3 regions of the Microbacterium sp. ARD31 genome follow, and region 1 is predicted to be linked to each of the others. Evidence: riboswitches for the same ligand, from Rfam matches in the RefSeq annotation. Region 1 holds a riboswitch; each other region holds the start of a gene.
What was found. A riboswitch is a leader RNA that binds a small molecule or an ion and turns the genes downstream of it on or off. The one in region 1 is predicted to bind glycine.
Positions count from the first base shown of each region.

Region 2: linked by a shared signal. The riboswitch ahead of Q9S36_RS03660 (L-serine ammonia-lyase) and the one ahead of Q9S36_RS07300 (glycine cleavage system aminomethyltransferase GcvT) in region 1 are both predicted to bind glycine.
Region 3: linked by a shared signal. The riboswitch ahead of gcvP (aminomethyl-transferring glycine dehydrogenase) and the one ahead of Q9S36_RS07300 (glycine cleavage system aminomethyltransferase GcvT) in region 1 are both predicted to bind glycine.

Region 1 is NZ_JAUZVE010000002.1:124,455-127,721, reverse strand. It holds gene Q9S36_RS07305 (MarP family serine protease) at 1-964, shown strand, start outside; glycine riboswitch at 1,018-1,110, shown strand; gene Q9S36_RS07300 (glycine cleavage system aminomethyltransferase GcvT) at 1,265-2,443, shown strand; gene gcvH (glycine cleavage system protein GcvH) at 2,440-2,823, shown strand; gene gcvP (aminomethyl-transferring glycine dehydrogenase) at 2,898-3,267, shown strand, end outside.
Region 2 is NZ_JAUZVE010000001.1:716,372-719,638, reverse strand. It holds gene Q9S36_RS03665 (MarP family serine protease) at 23-1,195, shown strand; glycine riboswitch at 1,261-1,346, shown strand; glycine riboswitch at 1,347-1,440, shown strand; gene Q9S36_RS03660 (L-serine ammonia-lyase) at 1,515-2,879, shown strand; gene gcvT (glycine cleavage system aminomethyltransferase GcvT) at 2,891-3,267, shown strand, end outside.
Region 3 is NZ_JAUZVE010000057.1:29,114-32,380, reverse strand. It holds gene gcvP (aminomethyl-transferring glycine dehydrogenase) at 1-1,563, opposite strand, end outside; glycine riboswitch at 1,680-1,786, opposite strand; gene Q9S36_RS45280 (MerR family transcriptional regulator) at 1,883-2,452, opposite strand; gene Q9S36_RS45275 (bifunctional nuclease family protein) at 2,700-3,167, opposite strand; gene Q9S36_RS45270 (MerR family transcriptional regulator) at 3,202-3,267, opposite strand, start outside.

The DNA of each region.
Region 1 (3,267 bases):
GGTCGGCATCGCGATCGGCGGCGGCATCGGCATGGCCCTGCGGCGCGGCGTCGACCGCACCCCCCTCCGCGGCTTCGAGCGCCTCCTCGGCGGCGCCGCGAGCGTCGTCATCGCCGCGCTCGCCGCCTCGTTCGTCGGGCAGGGACTCGTCGCGACTGGGATGCCGGTGGTGGCGCCCGCGATCGGCTCATCGACGGTGCTGCGCACGATCGACTCGCTGACCCCCCGGCCCGTGCAGACCACGCTCGCGCAGCTGCGGGCCGCCGTCCTCGACGAGGGCATTCCACGACTGGGCGGTCTCCTCGCCCCCGAGACCGAGACCGGACCCCTGCCGGCCATCGCGCTGGATTCACCGCGTCTCGAGGCCGCAGCGGCCTCGGTCGGACTGATCTCGGGCGTGGCGTACGCCTGCGGGACGAGCTCCACGGGCAGCGGGTTCGTCGCGGCTCCCGACCTCGTCGTGACCAACGCGCACGTCGTGGCAGGGGTCGACGCACCGGTGGTCGAGCTCCCCGGCCGCGCCGCCCGCGAGGGCCGCGTGGTCTACTTCGATCCGGTCGACGACCTCGCTGTCATCGAGATCGACGATCTGGATGCGGCCGCTCTCGGCATCACCGAACCGCTGGAGCCGGGTGCGTCGGCGGTCGTGCAGGGCTACCCGTACGGCGGCCCGTTCTCGTCGGGCCCCGCCCGCGTCCTGTCCGCCACCTCGGCGCCCGTGCCGGACATCTACGAGGACGCCAGCGCCCCACGCGAGATCTACGCGCTGCAGGCGCAGGTCGTGCCGGGCAACTCCGGCGGCCCGCTGCTGACCACCGACGGCGACGTCGCCGGCGTGGTGTTCGCGCGGGCGGACGACGGCCGCGAGGTCGGCTACGCGATGACGACGGCCGAGCTGCTGCCCGTCCTCGCCCAGGCGGATGCGTTCGAGCAGCCGGTGTCCACGGGCGCCTGCACGTCGTGACGGTCGGGGGCGCTATGCTGGCCCCGCAACTGAACAGCAACAGAACCGGCTCGATGACCTCTGCGGGAGAGCCCCGGCACTACGCCGGGCACCGAAGGAGCAAGCCTCCCCGCCAATCTCTCAGGTACGCGTACCGCTGAGGTCGGGCCACTCTGGAAAGAGATGTCTTCGACATCCGCCGACGGTGAAAGCACCGGCATCCCCTTGACGAACGGATGCCGATGCGAAACTCTCAGGCCCATGACAGAGGGGGAGTTCGATAGGCGCGGACCCGCGCCTGCCCGACCGACGGGAGAACTCATGCCAGACCCTCGCTCCACGCCGCTGCGTGGGCGCCACGAAGCGCTCGGCGCCTCGTTCACGGACTTCGGCGGCTGGCTCATGCCGGTGCGCTACTCGTCCGACCTGGCCGAGCACAAGGCCGTCCGCGAGAGCGCGGGACTGTTCGACATCTCGCACATGGCGGAGTTCCTCGTCACCGGCACGCACGCCGGGGCGTATCTCGACTACGCGCTCGCCGGCCGGCTCTCGGCGCTCGCCGAGGGCAGGGCGAAGTACTCGCTCGTGCTGGCGGCCGACGGCGGCATCATCGACGACGTGATCGTCTACCGCCTCGCCGACGACCGCTACCTCGTCATCGCCAACGCGGGCAATCGCGACGCGGTCGCCGAAGCCCTCGCCGAGCGGGTGGCGATGTTCCCGCCGCCGCCGCCCCTCACCGGCCAGGACGGGTCGTTCGCGTTCATCCCCGGCACGCATGCCCGCGTCGAGGACGTCTCGGATGGCTACGGCCTGCTCGCCGTGCAGGGTCCGGCGGCACGGGCGGTCCTCGAGGCGACGCCCGAGCTGACGGGGTGGCAGCGACCGCTCGCAGACGTGCCGTACTACGCCACGACCAGCGCGTCGTTCGACGAGACCGGTGTGCTCGTGTGCCGCACCGGCTACACCGGCGAGGACGGCTTCGAGCTGCTCGTGCCCGTCACCCGTGCCGAGGCGCTCTGGGACGCCCTGCTCCGCGCCGGCGAACCGCTCGGGCTGGTGCCGGCGGGCCTGGCCGCGCGCGACACCCTGCGCCTCGAGGCCGGCATGCCGCTCTACGGCCACGAGCTGACGCGCGACATCGCCCCCGCCCAGGCGGGCCTGGGCCGGGTCGTCGTGACGGACAAGGACGACTTCGTCGGCAAGGCCGCGCTCGCCGGGCGCGACCTCACGGACGCGCCCGTCCTCGTCGGGCTCGTCGCCGAGGGGCGCCGAGCCGGACGCGCCGGGTACGGCGTCTTCGACGGGGACGCGCCGGACGCGTCGCGCGTCGGCGAGGTCACCTCCGGCGCGCTCAGCCCGACCCTCGGCCACCCCATCGCCATGGCCTTCGTCGCCCCCGCGGCATCCGCCGCCGGCACCGTGCTGTATCTCGACGTGCGCGGAACCCGCATCCCCGCGACCGTGACCGCCCCGCCTTTCTACCGGAGGAAGAAGTGACCGATCTCAACAGCCTCAAGTACACCGCTGAGCACGAGTGGGTGGCCCTCGACGGCACCACCGCCACGGTCGGCATCACCGACTACGCCGCCGACAAGCTCGGCGACGTGGTGTTCGTGGAGCTCCCGTCCACCGGATCGGCCGTCACGGCGGGCGAGGTGTGCGGCGAGATCGAGTCGACGAAGTCCGTCGGCGAACTGTACGCACCGCTCACCGGCGAGGTCGCCGAGACGAACGACGCCGCCGTCGACGACCCTTCGCTGGTGAACTCGTCTCCCTACGGGGACGGGTGGCTGCTGAAGATCACCGTCGACCCGACCGCGGTGGAGGGTCTCATGGATCGTGCCGCCTACGTCGAACTCACCGGCGGGGACGCGTGAGCGGGCCCGGATCGGTCGCGGGCGGCACCTTCGCCGCCCGGCACATCGGCCTCGACGCCGACGCGCAGCGCGTCATGCTCGACGCCCTCGGCTACGAAGACGTCGACGCCCTCGTGCGACGCGCCGTTCCGGCATCCATCCAGGTGGACGCCCGCTCGACGAGCGACATCCCGGCCGCCGCGACCGAGGCCGAGGCCCTCGCCGAGCTGCGCGCGCTCGCCTCGCAGAACCGCGTCGCCCGGCCGATGATCGGGCTGGGCTACTACGACACGTTCACCCCGTCGGTGATCGCGCGGAACGTGCTCGAGAACCCGTCGTGGTACACCGCCTACACCCCGTACCAGCCCGAGATATCGCAGGGGCGGCTCGAGGCGCTCATCAACTTCCAGACGATGGTGACCGATCTCACCGGACTCGCCACGGCCAACGCGTCGATGCTCGACG
Region 2 (3,267 bases), on a different contig from region 1:
GACTCGTCAAGGGAGGCCCGCCGTGCTCGTCGTCGACATCATCGTCGTGCTCGTGCTCATCGCCGCGCTGTTCGGCGGACTCCTGCGGGGTCTCGTGGCCACCGCCGGCACGCTCGTCGGCATCGTTCTCGGCGCCGTCGTCGCCGTGTGGCTCACCCCCGTCATCGCGCCCGCCTTCACGGGCTGGGAGTACCGCAGCCTCGTGCTGGCGATCATCGCCCTCGGCATCGTGGCCCTCCTCGCCGCGCTCGGGACGGCCGTCGGCAGACGCCTCCGCCGCGGCGTCGACCGCGCGCGGCTCGCCCCGCTCGACCGCATCCTCGGCGGCGTCGTGAACACCGCCGCGGCCGCCGTCGTGCTGCTGCTCACGAGCGGCGCGATCGTCGGCTCCGGGATGCCGGTGGTCGCCCCCGCCGTCGCGTCCTCCCGCGTCCTGGGCGCCCTCGACGCCCTCACCCCGCCGGCGGTCGATTCCGCGCTCGCCGAGTTCCGCGGCTTCATCGTCGACGAGGGCATCCCGCGCGTCGGGGAGCTCCTGGCGCCCGAGGTGGAGCCGACGGCGCCCCCCGTCTCGCTGGACGATCCCGCGCTCGAGCGGGCCGCGGCATCCGTCGCCCGCATCAGCGGCAACGCCTACGCGTGCGGTGCGTCGCTCACCGGGTCGGGGTTCGTCGCCGCGCCCGATCTCGTCGTCACGAACGCCCACGTCGTCGCCGGTGTCGACGAGCCGCTGGTCGAACTGCCGGGACGGGATGCCGAGGAGGGCCGCATCGTCTACTTCGACCCCATCGACGACCTCGCCGTCATCAGCGTCGACGGCCTCGACGCGGCACCGCTCGAGATCGTCGACCCGGTCGCGGCGGGGACCCCCGTCGCGGTCCAGGGCTACCCGCTGGGCGGTCCCTTCACGAGCAGTGCCGCCTACGTCCTCTCGGTCGGCAGCGCCGTCGTCTCCGACATCTACGAGGACAGCTCGCAGCCGCGCGAGATCTACGCCCTCGAGGCGAACGTGCGTCCGGGCAACTCGGGCGGTCCCCTCCTCACCGAGGACGGCGAGGTGGCGGGTGTGGTCTTCGCCCGCGGCCAGGATGACGCGACCCGCGGGTACGCCATGACGACCGCCGAACTGCGCCCCGCGCTCCAGGTCTCGCCGGGCGACGCGACCGTCTCCTCCGGCGCCTGCACGACGGACTGACCGGGCCGTATCGGCGCGGCGGGCCCCGGTGATAGGCTCGCGCTCACAACCGCACACCGGACCATCGCGTCTGCTCGGGAGAAGCCCTCGTGGCTGCCGAAGGAGCAATCCCTCCCCGGAATCTCTCAGGCCCCCGTACCGAGCCGACATGGTCACTCTGAAAAGCGGCACCCTCGTGGTGCCCGCCGACGGGGCAAGCGGGCATCGCCCGCGAAATCTCTCAGGCCGATGACAGAGGGGGAGGAACTCACCCGCATCCCGCTGCGCCGTCAGGAGTTCCGTTGTTCCCCTCACCTCACCCCTCCGCCGGGTCGACACGATGTCCCTGAGCATCGGCGTCTTCGACCTGTTCACCGTGGGCATCGGGCCGTCGAGCTCGCACACGGTGGGTCCGATGCGCGCGGCCGCCGACTTCGTCTCGCGCATCGACGCGGACCGTGCCGCGCGGGTGCGGGTCGACCTGTACGGCTCCCTCGCGGCGACGGGACGTGGCCACGGCACGCTGACCGCCGTGCTGCTGGGACTCGAGGGGCTGCAGCCGGAGGAGGTCCTCCCGGCCGAAGTCGAGGAGCGCACTGCCGCGATCGCCGAGGCGCGTCGCGTCCGGCTGGGCGGCACGGGCGACGTGCCGCTGTGCGAGGACGACATCGTCCTGCACCCGCTGACAATCCTGCCCGCGCACACGAACGGACTGCGGCTGCAGGCGTGGGACGAGGACGATGTGCTCCTCGACGAGGCCGTCTACTACTCGATCGGCGGCGGGTTCATCGTCCGCGACGGCGAGGCTGCCGGCACGGCGGATGCGGCGCCCGTGCCGTTCCCGTTCGAGACGGCGGCGGAGCTCCTGGCCCACTGCGAGCGCGAGGGCTTTTCGATGGCCGAGGTCCAGCGGCGCAACGAGCGGGTCTCCCGCACCGACGACGACATCGTCTCCGGCATCCTCCACCTCGCCGACGTCATGGTCGACAGCGTCGCCTCCGGGGCGGCGCGCGAGGGGATGCTGCCGGGCGGCCTGCGCGTGCCGCGGCGGGCTCCGGCCTGGCACGCGCGCCTGCGGCGCGACGACCCGACCGGCGACGATCCCGCGCTCTGGCAGGAATGGGTCAACTTCGTGGCCCTCGCCGTCAACGAGGAGAACGCGTCCGGCGGACGGATCGTCACGGCCCCCACGAACGGCGCGGCGGGCATCATCCCCGCCGTGCTCCACTACGCGACCCACTACGCCGCGCCGGCGCGCCCCCGCGAAGAGGTCGTCGTGCCGTTCCTGCTGACGGCCGCCGCGATCGGCGTCCTCTACAAGGCGCGCGCCTCGATCTCGGGCGCCGAGGTCGGCTGCCAGGGGGAGGTCGGGTCCGCGTCGTCGATGGCGGCTGCCGGACTCGCCGAGGTCCTCGGCGGAACGCCCCGGCAGGTCGAGAACGCCGCCGAGATCGCAATGGAGCACAACCTCGGCCTCACGTGCGACCCGATCGGCGGTCTCGTGCAGATCCCGTGCATCGAACGTAACGCGATCGCCGCGGCGAAGGCGATCAACGCCGCCAAGATGGCGCTGTGGGGCGACGGCACCCACCGCGTGTCGCTCGACGAGGTCATCGTGACCATGCGCGAGACGGGGCGGGACATGAGCAGCAAGTACAAGGAGACGGCGCTCGGCGGCCTCGCGGTCAGCGTCGTGGAATGTTGAGCGGAGACGGCATGACCGAGACCACGACCGAGCCGCGGCGATCGCCGCTGCACGAGCTGCACGAGCGGCTCGGCGCGTCCTTCACCGACTTCGGCGGCTGGCTCATGCCCGTCCGCTACACGTCGGACCTCGCCGAGCACCACGCGGTGCGCCGTGCGGCGGGGATCTTCGACATCTCGCACATGGCCGAGCTCCGCATCGAAGGGACGGATGCCGCGGCGTTCCTCGACCGCGCGTTGGCCGGCCGCCTGTCGACGATGAAGGTCGGCAAGGCGAAGTACTCCCTCGTCCTCGCCGCCGACGGCGGCATCGTCGACGACGTCATCGTGTACCGCATCGCCGACGGCGAGTTCCTCGTCATCTCCAACGCCGGCAATCGCGCCGAGGT
Region 3 (3,267 bases), on a different contig from region 1:
CGGGTGCAGGTCGGCGAACCCGGGCAGGCTGACCGGCTCCATCTCGGTGGTCGCGTTGAGCTTCATGGTGCACGAACCGAGCGGGATCATGCCGCGGTCCAGTGCGTAGTCGCGGCCCGAGAGCTTGTGCAGGTAGCGCAGCATCTGGGTCTCGCTGTGGTGGGCGTGGAAGACCTCGTGGGTGAGGAAGTCCGTCGTGCGGTGCAGCTCCTCGGGCAGCCCGCTTGCCGGGGCCTCGTCCACGGCGGCGACCCCGAAGGAGCGCAGCACCGCGGCGACGGTCGACGCCGAGGTGCGCTCGCTGGTCGAGAGGCCGACGTGGTCGTCGTCGATCAGGCGCAGGTGCAGTCCCATGGTGCGCGCAGCCGCGACGACGTCGCCGGCGCGGCCCGGCACCGCCACGGTCAGCGTGTCGAACCAGGTGTCGTTGACGACCTCCACTCCCCCGGCCCGCAGGGCAGCCGCGATGCGGGAGGCGTGGTCGTGGGTGCGCTGCGCGATCCGGCGCAGGCCCTCGGGGCCGTGGTAGACGGCGTACATCGAGGCGACGACGGCGAGCAGCACCTGCGCCGTGCAGATGTTGGAGGTCGCCTTGTCGCGGCGGATGTGCTGCTCGCGGGTCTGGAGCGCGAGGCGGTACGCCGGACGGCCCTCGGCGTCCACCGAGACGCCCACGAGCCGGCCGGGCAGGTGCCGCTCGAGGCCGGCCGAGACGGACATGAACCCGGCGTGCGGTCCGCCGTAGAAGAGGGGTACGCCGAAGCGCTGGGACGAGCCGACGACGACGTCGGCGCCGAACGTGCCCGGGGCCTCCAGCAGGGCCAGGGCGAGCATGTCGGCCGACACCACGGCCAGCGCGCCGCGCTCGTGGGCCGCCTCGATCACGGGACGGGGGTCGGCCACGGCACCCGAGGCGCCGGGGTACTGGACGAGGACGCCGCACAGGTCGCCCTCGGGGAGGCCGGCGGCCAGGTCGGCGACCACCACCTCGATGCCCATCCCCTCCGCGCGCGTGCGGACCACGTCGATGGTCTGCGGCAGGGCGTCGGCGTCGATCACGAAGGGGCCGGCCGCGGTGCGCTGCGCACGGCGCACGAGCGTCATCGCCTCGGCGGCGGCGGTGCCCTCGTCGAGGAGCGAGGCGTTGGCGGTGGGCAGGCCGGTCAGGTCGGCGACCACGGTCTGGAAGTTCAGCAGCGCCTCGAGGCGGCCCTGGGAGATCTCCGGCTGGTACGGCGTGTACGCGGTGTACCAGGAGGGGTCCTCCAGCACGTTGCGGCGGATCACCGGGGGCGTGATCGTGCCGTGGTAGCCCAGGCCGATCATCGCCTCGGCCGGGCGGTTCTGCGAGGCCAGCGTGCGCAGCGCGCGGGCGGTGGCCTCCTCGTCGAGCGGGTCCGGCAGGTCGAGGGCCGCAGCCGTGCGGATCCCCCCGGGGACGGCGGCCGCCATCAGCGACTCGAGCGACTCGTGGCCCACGGCGGCGAGCATGTGCGCGATCGCGGCGTCGTCAGGGCCGATGTGCCGGGGCACGAACTCCCCCAGGGCGCTGGCGTCGGTCACCGACGCGGGGCCGGTCGCGGGACCGGTCGAGGGGCTGGAGGTGGCGTCCGTCACGGAGTCTCCCAGAGGTCACTGGCTGGACCTCCCCCTCTGTCGGCCAGGAGGCCTCCAGAGTGCCAACCCGCACGGTCCTGGTGCCTGAGAGGTTCCGGGGAGGAATTGCCCCTTCGGCGCACCGGCCCGGCCTCACGACCGGGCGCGACGACTCTCCCGTGCGGGATGTCGGCACCACGAGTTTAGCGATACGCAACACAAATGGGCGAAGCCGCCCGGTGTCGCGGGCGGCTTCGTCGGAGGATCGTGCGGTGGGAGTGGTCTGTCAGCCGGTCTGGCGGGCGGCGCGCCGCGCGGCCAGCTCGTCGCCGGCGACCGGGGCGGCGGGCTCCTCGGCGGCACGCTCGCTCGGGAGCTCGGCCAGGGTGCCCTCGATCTCGCGCCAGACCCCGCCGATCGCGATGCCGAAGACACCCTGACCACCCTGGAGGAGGTCGATGACCTCGTCGTTGCTGGTGCACTCGTAGACCGAGGCGCCGTCGCTCATCAAGGTCACGCGGGTCAGGTCGTCGGTGCCGCGCTGGCGCAGGTGGGCGGTCGCGGTGCGGATCTGCTGCAGCGAGATGCCGGCGTCGAGCAGCCGCTTGACCACCTTGAGGATGAGGATGTCGCGGAAGGAGTAGAGCCGCTGCGAGCCGGAGCCGGCGGCACCGCGCACGCTGGGCTCGACCAGACCGGTGCGGGCCCAGTAGTCGAGCTGGCGGTAGGTGATGCCGGCGGCGTTGCACGCGGTGGGACCGCGGTAGCCGGTGTCGCTGGGCAGCGGCGAGACGTCGTCGTCGAAGAGCAGGCCCTGCTCCTCGGCGAGCTCGGCGGCCTCCGCCGCAGCGGTGATCTGGGCGGCGTCCGCGCCCTGGTCGTTCTCGTTGCTACCCACAGCGACCCTCCAGGTCAGTTCCTCCGTTGTGCGGTAACTCCTGGGGGGAAGGATCCACTGGGGCGTCCCGCGGACGGGGCAACCACAGCGGTGGAGTTACAACGAAGACAGTTCACGGTAAGCCCGTCGCTCCGGCTTGTCCATCCACGCCCGCGGCGTGTCGCAACCCTCAACCTCAACCTGAGGGTGAGTGTTGGCGCTGGGGTCAGTGGGACTCGAAGTCGTCCGGCGAGACGTGGTCGAGGAACTCGCGGAAGCGCTCGACCTCGTCCTCCTGCTCGGCCGGCACGGCGAGCCCGGCCTCCTCGAGCACCGACTCCGCGCACACGATCCGGGTGCCGGTGCGCAGGGCGAGCGCGATGGAGTCGGACGGGCGGGCGCCCACCTCGGCGCCGCCGTCGAAGACGAGCTGGGCGTAGAAGATGCCCTCCTGCATGTCGACGATGCGCACCTCGTCGAGGCGCTGCCCGGTGGCGGCGAGCACGTCGCGCATCAGGTCGTGCGTCAGGGGGCGCGGTGGGGTGACGCCCTGCTGGGCGAAGGCGATGGCCGTGGCCTCGACCGCTCCGATCCAGATCGGCAGGTAGCGCTCCCCCGTCACCTCGCGCAGCAGCACGATGGGCTGGTTGGAAGGCATCTCGACACGGACACCCACGACGTCCATTTCCCGCATGTCCCCACCCTACTCACGTGCGGTGAGGGGCGCGTCAGGCGCGGTCGAGGCCGATCTTGACGAGGGTCGCGTGGAGGCGGACCGAGAGGGCGGCGATCTC